3 regions of the Rhodococcus sp. NBC_00294 genome follow, and region 2 is predicted to be linked to each of the others. Evidence: riboswitches for the same ligand, from Rfam matches in the RefSeq annotation. Region 2 holds a riboswitch; each other region holds the start of a gene.
What was found. A riboswitch is a leader RNA that binds a small molecule or an ion and turns the genes downstream of it on or off. The one in region 2 is predicted to bind thiamine pyrophosphate.

Region 1: another riboswitch for thiamine pyrophosphate. It lies ahead of OHB23_RS08935 (3-oxoacyl-ACP reductase); the one in region 2 lies ahead of OHB23_RS09780 (TenA family protein).
Region 3: another riboswitch for thiamine pyrophosphate. It lies ahead of thiO (glycine oxidase ThiO); the one in region 2 lies ahead of OHB23_RS09780 (TenA family protein).

What each region holds. Positions count from the first base shown of each region.
Region 1 is NZ_CP108043.1:1,894,965-1,898,235, reverse strand. It holds gene OHB23_RS08940 (sensor histidine kinase) at 165-1,316, shown strand; gene OHB23_RS08935 (3-oxoacyl-ACP reductase) at 1,321-2,085, opposite strand; TPP riboswitch at 2,085-2,179, opposite strand; gene OHB23_RS08930 (response regulator transcription factor) at 2,236-2,883, shown strand; gene OHB23_RS08925 (helix-turn-helix domain-containing protein) at 3,052-3,271, shown strand, end outside.
Region 2 is NZ_CP108043.1:2,099,993-2,103,263, forward strand. It holds gene OHB23_RS09775 (ABC transporter substrate-binding protein) at 1-870, opposite strand, end outside; gene OHB23_RS09780 (TenA family protein) at 867-1,619, opposite strand; TPP riboswitch at 1,613-1,708, opposite strand; gene OHB23_RS09785 (sugar porter family MFS transporter) at 1,738-3,135, opposite strand.
Region 3 is NZ_CP108043.1:1,334,025-1,337,295, reverse strand. It holds gene OHB23_RS06290 (thiazole synthase) at 1-5, opposite strand, end outside; gene thiS (sulfur carrier protein ThiS) at 1-204, opposite strand, end outside; gene thiO (glycine oxidase ThiO) at 214-1,308, opposite strand; TPP riboswitch at 1,301-1,408, opposite strand; gene thiE (thiamine phosphate synthase) at 1,574-2,257, shown strand; gene OHB23_RS06270 (NUDIX hydrolase) at 2,261-2,953, opposite strand; gene OHB23_RS06265 (hypothetical protein) at 3,072-3,271, shown strand, end outside.

The DNA.
Region 1 (3,271 bases), 210 kb from region 2:
AGTCACCCCGTCGGGCACCTCGTCGATTCGGCCGGTCTCACTCCTCCTTTCGGTCGGCGTTCGCGACCGAAGAACGGAGGCTCATGTCGGACCATGGCCGTACCGTCTTCTCTGTGACCACTACTGCAGCTACGGTTCGGCGTCGCGCCTGGACCGTCGGCGCAGTGACGCTCAGCTTGTTCTGCACCTTCATGGCTGCCGGTCTCGCGGGCACATCGGGAACACCGGTGTGGAACGTGGCGCTCGGCGTCGTCCTCAATATGGCCGCCGCGACTGCGTTGATCTGGCGACACGACAAACCGTGGATCGTCCTCGCCATGGCTGTCGTCGGTCCACTCTTCTTCGCTACCGACGCAACGGCCGCGCTGATAGCTCTCTTTGCAGTCGGCGTCTTCGCTCGGGGCCGCGCTCTCGCCGGTGCTGCAGTCGCGGTCTACCTGGCCTGCGCGATATCCCTCGTGTACGACGCAGGGCGCCGCCGCGACTACTCGGTCCTGACGATCGGAGTCAAGCACGTCGAGGGCACTCCCCCGCCGACGTGGTCGCTCCCATGGTGGCTGCCTTGGCTCGTCGCGGCCGTCCTCGTCGCTGTGGTTCTGGGGCTCTCTCAGCTTCGCCGTACAAAGTCCGATCTCGTGGCGGCCGTGCAATCCCGCGATCAGGCGACCGCGCAATCGCAGCGCATGCACGAGGACATGCTGATACAGCAGGAACGCTCCCGCATCGCGCGCGATATGCACGACACCCTGGCCGCAGGACTCAGTCGAATATCGTTGCTGGCAGGCGGTTTACAGGTCGGGAGCAATGACGGGCCGGAGAAGATCTCGAACACGTCGGCCCTGATTCGTTCCACGGCTCACGAGTCCCTGGACGAGCTCAAACGCATCATCGGCGTTCTCCGCGGGTCCGACACCGGCGGCGAGGATGCTGGTCGGCGCAGCATCGCGGGAATCGGGGACCTCGTCGACGCGGCGCGTTCTGCCGGGTGTCGGGTGACGCTGGTCCAGGACATTCATCCCGGTGTGGTCGGCGATCTGACCAGTCATACCGCGTACCGCATCGTGCAGGAAGCTCTGACCAACAGTCAGAAGCATGCCCCGAGTTCACCTCTCCACATCACGGTGAGTGGGGCGGACACCGATGGCATCAGCCTGACCGTGCGCAACCACATCTCGACGACAGCGCAACCTGGCCCTGGTTCGCGAACCGGACTGGCCGGCCTCGCCGAGCAAGCTCACAACGCCGGCGGGTGGGTGCGGTGGACTGCCATGGGTGGCGAGTTCATCGTGACGGCCTGGCTCCCCTGGTACTCCTGACGCGTCAGTCCTTGACCAGTCCGCCGTCGACGACCAGGTTCTGTCCCGTCACTGCTCTCGACCACGGCGACGCGAAGAACAGCACAGCATCAGCGAACTCGGCCGGCGTCGTCGCCCGGCGCAGCGGGGTGCTCTCGGCGATCATGTCGAACACCGCGGGCGGGGTCGCAGAGCTGGCATCGGTGGTCCGCAACAGACCACCGGACACCATGTTGACGGTGATGCCGTCAGGCCCGAGGTCCGCCGAGAAGGTCCTCGTCAGCGCTAACAAGGCAGCCTTCGCCGCCGTGTAGTCGTGATACGGAACGACGGGGTTCTGCACGAGGTTGGTGCCGATCGTGATGATCCGCCCGAATCCCGCCTCACGCATGCCCGGCACAGCTGCCTGCGTGGTGTGCAGAGCGCCGGCAACGCTGCCGCGGAACTGCGAGTCGAACGCCGACCACTCGATCTCGTCGGCCTTGGCACGGTCGTCGCCGTTGAACGAGAAGTCGACCAGAGCGTTGTTGACGACGGTGGTGACAGTCGACCCGAAATGCTCACGTGCCCTGTCGAACAGCGCGTCGACCTGGTGCCGGTCCGTGACATCGGCCTGCACCACGACAACGCGGTCAGGACCGAACTCCGATGCCAGAGCATCGGCTGCGGCCGCACTGCGGTGATAGTTGACCACCACGCGGGAACCTTGCTGCAGGAAGGCTCGCGTGATCGCAGCACCCAATCCGCGAGCACCGCCCGTCACGAGCACGATCTGTTCGGCCAGCGGCACTGTGCGCATCTCGACATCCCTTCGCCAGCATGACCTGGTCAGGTTCGACGGGTGTGTTCTCAGCCGGTTCGGTTCGGCACCCCGTGTCCGACTCCATAGAACACCTATCCGCTGTGGCTTGTCGGCGCGACCCGATACGGTCGACCCATCATGGACTCCGATGCGGTCATCACCGTTCTCGTCGTGGACGACGACGCATTCGTTCGTCGCGGCGTGGCGGACATCTTCGCCGCCACCACGGACATCGTGGTGGTCGGATCGGTCTCGGACGGTGACGAAGTCCCCGCCGCAATCGCCGCTCATCGGCCCGACGTCGTCCTGATGGATCTGAAGATGCGCCGAGTGGACGGACTCGACGCCACCCGAGCATTGATGGCATCGGCACATCCACCGAAGGTCGTCGCGATGACGGCGATGGACGTGGACGATCTGGTGGTCCAGGCCATCGAGGCCGGCGCCCACAGCTTCCTCAGCAAGTCGGAGGCACCGGAGACGTTTCACCAGTCGATTCGCGCCGTCGCTGCCGGCAATACTCTGTTCTCCGAGGAGTCACTCCGAAAGATCGTGGCCACTACCCGACCACCACGGCCGACGGTGACGCTGGAGGCGCTGACCGACAAGGAACGAACAGTGTTGTCGGTCATGGCATCCGGGGCAACGAATGCCGACATCGCACGGCAGCTCTACATGGCGGAAACGACGGTCAAGTCGCATCTCACTGCGGTTAATCACAAGCTGCACGTCACCAACAGGGTCGAGGCTGCGCTGATGGCGTTCCGCGCGGGACTGGTTATCTGAGGACCTCGGGTCAGACTACGCCTGCTGACGCATGCTTTAGCCGGATTCGTGCTGGTCTATCACGCGAATCGATCTTTAAGCTTGCTGCAAACGACATAAGGCTGTTCAATCGTCGCCGTCGGCGGTAACGTGGCCTTAAGTTGTCTCTGGCAAGCATTGGAAACCCGCATGGCACCTCCTCGAAAGTCGCGTCGTACCGACGTCAGCAATCTCGCCAGGTCTTTCACAGCACGCCGTCACGAATTGGGTCTGACGCAAGCTGAGCTCGCTCTGCTGGCCGGAGTCGGCCGTTCGACTGTGCAAGCGATCGAGGGCGGCAAGGACGCGCCTCAACTCGACGGGGTCAACGCCGTCGCTGACGCGTTGGGGTGCGATCTGACGCTTATGA
Region 2 (3,271 bases):
CATGTAGTCCTTCGCCAGCATGCGCTGACTCTCGACGACCAGGTCCTCGTCGGGAAATGCTCCCGGGTTGGCGTCGATCAGATCGCGCGCGCCCGCGTCGGGATCGTCGGCGGCCTTCTGGTAACCCTTCTGCAAGGCCTGCACGAACTGTCGCGCCTGTTCGGGGTGCTCGGCCATCCACTCGTCACCGCCGTCGACGACGATCGCGTACGAGTCGGGGAAGCCGAAGTCGGTGTAGTCGAAGTACGTCATCGGGGTTCCGGCCCGCTCGGCCTCGAGACCCTCCCACGCGAAGTAGGAGACGGTGAAGTCCGCGGTACCGGAGTAGACCGCCTCGTACGCGGACGTCCCGAGCACCACGGTCTCGAAATCGCCGGTGCCACCGTCGTTCTCGATCACCTTGCGGAGGGTGGCCTCCTCGCCCGCATCGCCGAACCCGGCGTAGGTCCGCCCGTCCAGGTCTCGGGGGCGCCGGATGTCCTGCCGGTCGGCGCGGACGCCGATGCCGGTGGCCCAGTGCTGCAGCGGCGCCATCACCGAGGTCACCTTCGCACCGGCAGCGCGGGCGTAGGTGGCGGAGCTGTGGAAGCTGATCCCGAACTCGGCGTTGCCGGAGTCGATCAGCGTGTCGGGGGACGTCGAGTTGTACGGCAGGATCTCGACGTTCAGCCCGGCGTCCGCGAAGTAGCCCTCCTGCTGGGCGACGAACAGGCCCGTGTGGTTCGTGTTGGGTGTCCAGTCGAGCGCGAAGCGGATCGTGTTCGCGTCGGAGGCATCGGACGTGGCGCAGCCCGCGAGACCCGCGGCGGCGACGAGCGACACGGTGAGCAGAGCCGCGACGCGCCCGACCCTCGTGTGCCGCGCCCTCATGCGTCCGACCCCGAAGCAGGCCAGGGCACGGTGTTCAGGGCGGTGTCCCAGAACAGCAGTTCGTAGCGCATCGCCACGACGAACGCGTCACTCATCCGCTGTCGTTCGGCCGGGCCGGCCACCTCGGCAGCCGCGTCGACGAGCTCGCGGGCGCGCGCGGCGGAGGTCTGGAAGTCCTCGGCGTCGTACGTCGTCACCCACCGGGCGTACGGGTGGTCCGGTTCAGCGTCGAGCACGGCGCGGGCCGAGGCCGCGAGTCCGCGGCCGACCTCGGCGTAGATCCAGAAACAGGGGAGCGCGGCCGCGGCGCCGACGGCGTAGGTGTCGGTCGCCGCCGTCGCCGTGAGGAACGAGACGTACCCGAGGCACGCCTGGCTGTGCTCGACCGGCTTCTCCGACGGACCGCCGAGTGCGACGTCGGCGAGAAGGCTGGTGTGCAACGACTTCTCGACCGTCGCGGCCGTCGCCGCCGACGTGGCCCAGAACGCTCCGGCCTCCGGATCGACTGCGCGCGAGGACAGGAGGGCCAAGGCCTTCGCGTATCCCTCGAGGTAGAGGCCGTCCTGCTCGATGTACGTCCGGAACGACGTGATCGGCAGGGTGCCGTCGCCGAGTCGGGTGAGGAACTCGAGATCGCCGATCCGGGCCCGCAGGCCTGCCGTGCGGTCCCAGAGGAGGTCGGTGAAGCGTGTGAGGTCGGCTGCATCCGTGGTGGAGGCAGCGTCGACCGCATGGTCGTACGGCGTCATGGCCGTGACATCCCTTCGTCAGAATTACCTGCATCAGGTTCTCGGGTGTGGTCTCAGCCTCGCGACGCGAAGCACCCCGTGTCAGAACTCGCCGACCATAGCACCGGCGGTCGTGCGGCTACTTCATGTCCTCCAGTTCCATGCCCTTCGTCTCGGGGATCTTGGACTTCACGAAGAAGAACGACAGGGCCGCGAAGAGTGCGAAGCCGCCGTAGACGATGGAGAGTCCGACCATCTCGGTGAGCGACGGGAACAGCAGCGAGATGACGAAGTTGGCCACCCAGTTCGCGGCCGTACCGATGCCGAGAGCCATGGCGCGCATACGGTTCGGGAACATCTCGCCGAGCAGGACCCACATGATCGGTCCCCACGTCGACGCGAAGAAGATCACGAACAGGTTCGCTCCGATCAGCGCCACGACGCCCCAGGGATCGGGCAGGGAGACCTCGTCGCCGGTGCCGATCTGCTGGGAGAACGCGATCGCCGCCATGAGGAGACCGACGAACATACCGATGGAGCCGGCCATGAGCAGGTTGCGCCGACCCACCCGGTCGACGAAGAGAATGGCCACGAACGTCATGGCCACGTTGATCACTGAGGTGATGACCGACGTGGTGAAGGACTGACTCTCGGTGAAGCCCACCGACTTCCACAGTGTGGTGGAGTAGTAGAAGATCGCGTTGATACCGACGAACTGCTGCAGGACGGCCATGATGATGCCGACCCACACCAGCGGCTGCAGACCGAAGCGCGGACCGCGGATGTCGGCGAACGACGAGCGCTGCTCCTTGCGCAGAGTCAGGCGGATCTCGTGGATGCGCTCGTTGGGGTGCTTCTCGCCGGTGATGTTCGCGAGAATCTGCGCGGCCTCCTCGTCGAGGTGCTTGCCCACGAGGTAACGCGGCGACTCGGGGATGAGCAACGCGAGGACGCCGTAGACGACGGCCGGGATCACGCCGACGATGAACATCCATCGCCAGGCCTCGAGGCCGAGCCACAGGTCGTTGGACGCACCGTCCGCACGATCCGCCAGCACGGCGTCCGAGAGCAGTGCGGCGAAGATGCCGATGGTGATGGCCAGCTGCTGCAGCGACGCGAGGCTGCCGCGCATCCGGGCCGGCGAGATCTCCGCGATGTACGCGGGGGCGATCACCGACGCGATGCCGATGCCGAGACCGCCGAGCACACGCCACAGCATCAGGTCGGGAACGCTGAAGGCCAGACCCGAGCCGACCGACGAGATGATGAAGAGTGCGGACCCGAGCATCATCACCTTCTTGCGTCCCCACCGGTCGGCCAGTCCGCCGGCGAACCAGGCGCCCGCCGCGCACCCGAGCAGGGCGATCGCGACGGTGAAGCCGGTGAGGAACTCGCCGAGGGCGAATCTGCCCTGGATGGAGTCGACGGCGCCGTTGATGACGGAACTGTCGAAACCGAAGAGGAAGCCGCCGACGGCGGCCGCAATGGTCACGCCGATGACTTTGGCCGTGTGATTGGCCGATGCCTGTGTGGTCATCCTTGTCCACCTACATGTCGGCCACCGGCCGCGCCGGTCGATGGCGGAGGAGTTTCGCTTGGTTCGGACCCTACGCCCGGCGCGACCGCTGTGGAGCGGCGACCTGACGGCAGTTTGAGCAGCGCCGGAACGGTGA
Region 3 (3,271 bases), 770 kb from region 2:
GCCACCCTGCACCGCCGTCAGCACCTCGATGGTCCAGCCGCGGCCCACGTCCTCGCCCCACCGCGAGCGCGGCAGCACGATTCCGTCCACCGCCACGGCGATGCCCTTCTCGGGAAGACCCAGCTGGGTCAGCATGTCCTGCACCGTCGTGCCGGGCTCGAGGTCGTGATCCGCACCGTTGACGGTGACACCCACTGCGGTCATGTTCGTCTCCTACCGTGCCCGAGTCCGCGTGAGACTCGAAAACCGTTCGGGGAGAGCGCATGCCGCTTCCGTCAACGGCTCGCCCTCCAGTTCTGCCACCACGGCGTCCGCCGTGACGGGCGCGAGCAGCACCCCGTTGCGACCGTGCCCGGCGGCGACGATCACGCGGTCGTCCCACCGCCCGACCACGGGGATGTTGTCGGGGCTCCCCGGCCGCAGGCCCGCCGCCGTCTCCGCCAACTCGTAGTCACCGACGGCCGGGAACACGGCCTCGGCGTCCGCGAGGAGGTCGCGGACGCCGGCGACGGTCACGGCGGTGTCGTCACCGTGCTCGTACTGCGTCGCACCGACCACCAGACCGTCGCCACGGGGGACCAGGTACACCGCGCGACCGTTGACGCTCGCGCGGACGGTACGCGTCGGCGCGCTCGCCGAGCCGGGGCGCGCACGCAGGCGCAGGATCTCGCCCTTCACCGGCCGCACCGGGACGTCCGGCAGCAGACGGGACGTCGACCACCCCGCGGCGACCACCACACGATCGGTGGCGAGCGCGTCGAGGTCGGTGACGGGAGCACGCTCGATCCGCACTCCCCGGTCGCGGACCGCGGACTCCAACGCGAGCACCAACGCCCGGTTGTCCACCGACAACTCCCCCGGCGCCGACAGGCCCAGACGAACGCGCGGCGAGAGTGACGGCTCCAGGGTGCGCACCTCGCTGCGCGAGAGGATCTCGAGATCGTGGCCCTGCGCACCCACCCAGTCGGCGACAGTGCGCAGGTCCGCAGCGTCGGCCGAGTCGAACGCGACGGTCAACGATCCACTCGACACGACGACGCCCCGACCCTCCAGGTCCGCGCGCAGCACCGGATCGTGCCACCGCCGCAGCGACGCGGAACCGAGTGCCAGGAGTGCGTGTTCGCCGGGCCAGCCCTCGGACAGCGGCGCGAGCATGCCGCCCGCCACCCAGCTGGCGGCGCCGTCGCCGACAGCGCGTGCACCGAACGTCGGGTCGTGCAGGGTGACGGACCATCCCGCCGCCGCGGCGGCGCGGGCGCAGAAGAGGCCGATCACCCCACCGCCCACGACGGAGACGGATCGCTGCATGAAACTCACTTCCTCCGCCGGCATGACCCGGGTCAGGTGGTTACGGTCTGGGCGGCCTCGCCCACTCTCAGCCCCGTCCGGGACTCCCGTGTTCGTTCCCCTTCACCCTAACCGGCTGATGACCCGACCGGCCTCCGGCCTTCCCGCCATCACCCGACCGGCCTCCGGCCTTCCCGCCATCACCCGACCGGCCTCCGGCCTTCCCGCCACCACCCGACCGGCCTCCGGCCTTCCCGCAGTACTGGGTGGTACTACATTCACACTCGTGACGACTTCGAGGACCACCGCCCGCGAGCGGCTCGCCACCGCTCGTCTGTACCTCTGCACCGACGCCCGCCGAGACACCGGCGACCTGGCCAAGTTCGTGGACGCGGCGCTGTCCGGGGGCGTCGACATCGTGCAGCTCCGCGACAAGGGGTCGGCGGGCGAGAAGAAGTACGGCGCCATCGAGGCGAAGGACGAGCTCGCCGCTTTCGCGGTCATCTCCGCCGCGTGCCGCCGTCACGGCGCGCTGATGGCCGTCAACGATCGTGCCGATCTGGCGCTCGCCTCGGGCGCCGACGTGCTGCACCTCGGCCAGAACGATCTGCCGGTGCACTACGCGCGCCGCATCGTGGGCCCGGACGTCGTCATCGGGCGCTCCACGCAGAACCGGGCACAGGCCACGCTCGCCGACATCGAGGACGGCGTCGACTACTTCGCCACGGGACCGGTGTGGGCGACTCCCACCAAGCCGAACCGTTCGGCCGCGGGCCTGGACGTCGTGCGTGAGGTCGCCGAATCGCATCCCACCCGGCCGTGGTTCGTCATCGGCGGGGTCGAGGAGAACAACGTCGCGCAGGCGCTCGAGGCGGGCGCGTCCCGCATCGCGGTGGTGCGGGCGATCACGCAGGCTCGCGACCCCGAGGCGGCGGCCCGTCGACTGCTCGATCTGCTGCCGTCGGTCTGACCGTCAGAGTCCGTCCGGCGACAGGACGGTGACGTCGGCGGGAACCGCCGAGCGCACTGCGTCGTCGGCCGTCACGACGACGACGCGCAGGTCGGTGTCGTTCCGGACGGCGGCGAGCGCCGCGTCCACGTTCTCGGCCCGCACGGTGTCGACGATCCACCCGAAGCTGCCGACGGCGAGTCGTACGGTGCGCGCCGGGAGGTCGTCGGGGGCGTCGGCGGCCAGGACGGCGCGGACGGGCACGGTGCGCAGCGACGGCCAACTCTCGGCGAAGGCGGGGTGCAGCGGCAGCGAGTCCACCTCGTGCTCGGCGACCCAGCGCAGTTCGGTGCTCTCACCGTTGGGAACCGTGTCGAGTTCGCGCTCCGCATCGGCGATCACAGTGGTGTAGGACCACCCCGAGTCCTCGACCTTGGTGACGTGCTCGTCCCGCACGGTCAGCAGGTCGTCGGTGATGCCCGCCTCCTCGCCGGCCTCGCGTACGGCCGCGTGGACGGCGCTCTCGTGACTGTCCCTGGCACCACCGGGCAGCGCCCACGTCCCGCCCTGATGACTCCAGGCCGCACGGTGCTGCAGCAACACCACGGAGCCCGCCGACCCGGTCGGAGCCCGCAACAGCAGACCGGCCGCGCCGTGTCGTCCCCAGTGCCGGCTCCCGTCGCTGCTGAAGACCCAGCCGTCCCCGTCACCGCGCATGGTTCACCGTCCGCATTCCCCCACCTTATTGCTCCTCGCGTTGCCTGTGCTCGGACCACGGTGGGCCTATGCTCGAATCCGGACATGAGGGCGACCGATCGCGCGGGAAGGGGTCGAGGTGTCACAGCAGACGAGTGCGCTGACTCTGCGCGCGCCCGTCGACACCCGCTCCGAACGGTCGGAGTTCCTCCGTTCCACTCCCGTCCGGCTGTTGGCGGTGGGTCTGCTGGTGGTCGCGACGCTCGTGACCACCGCTCTCGTGACGACGCTGTCGGTGTCGGACCGCCAGCGCACCCTCGAACTTCTGCTCGCGCGCAC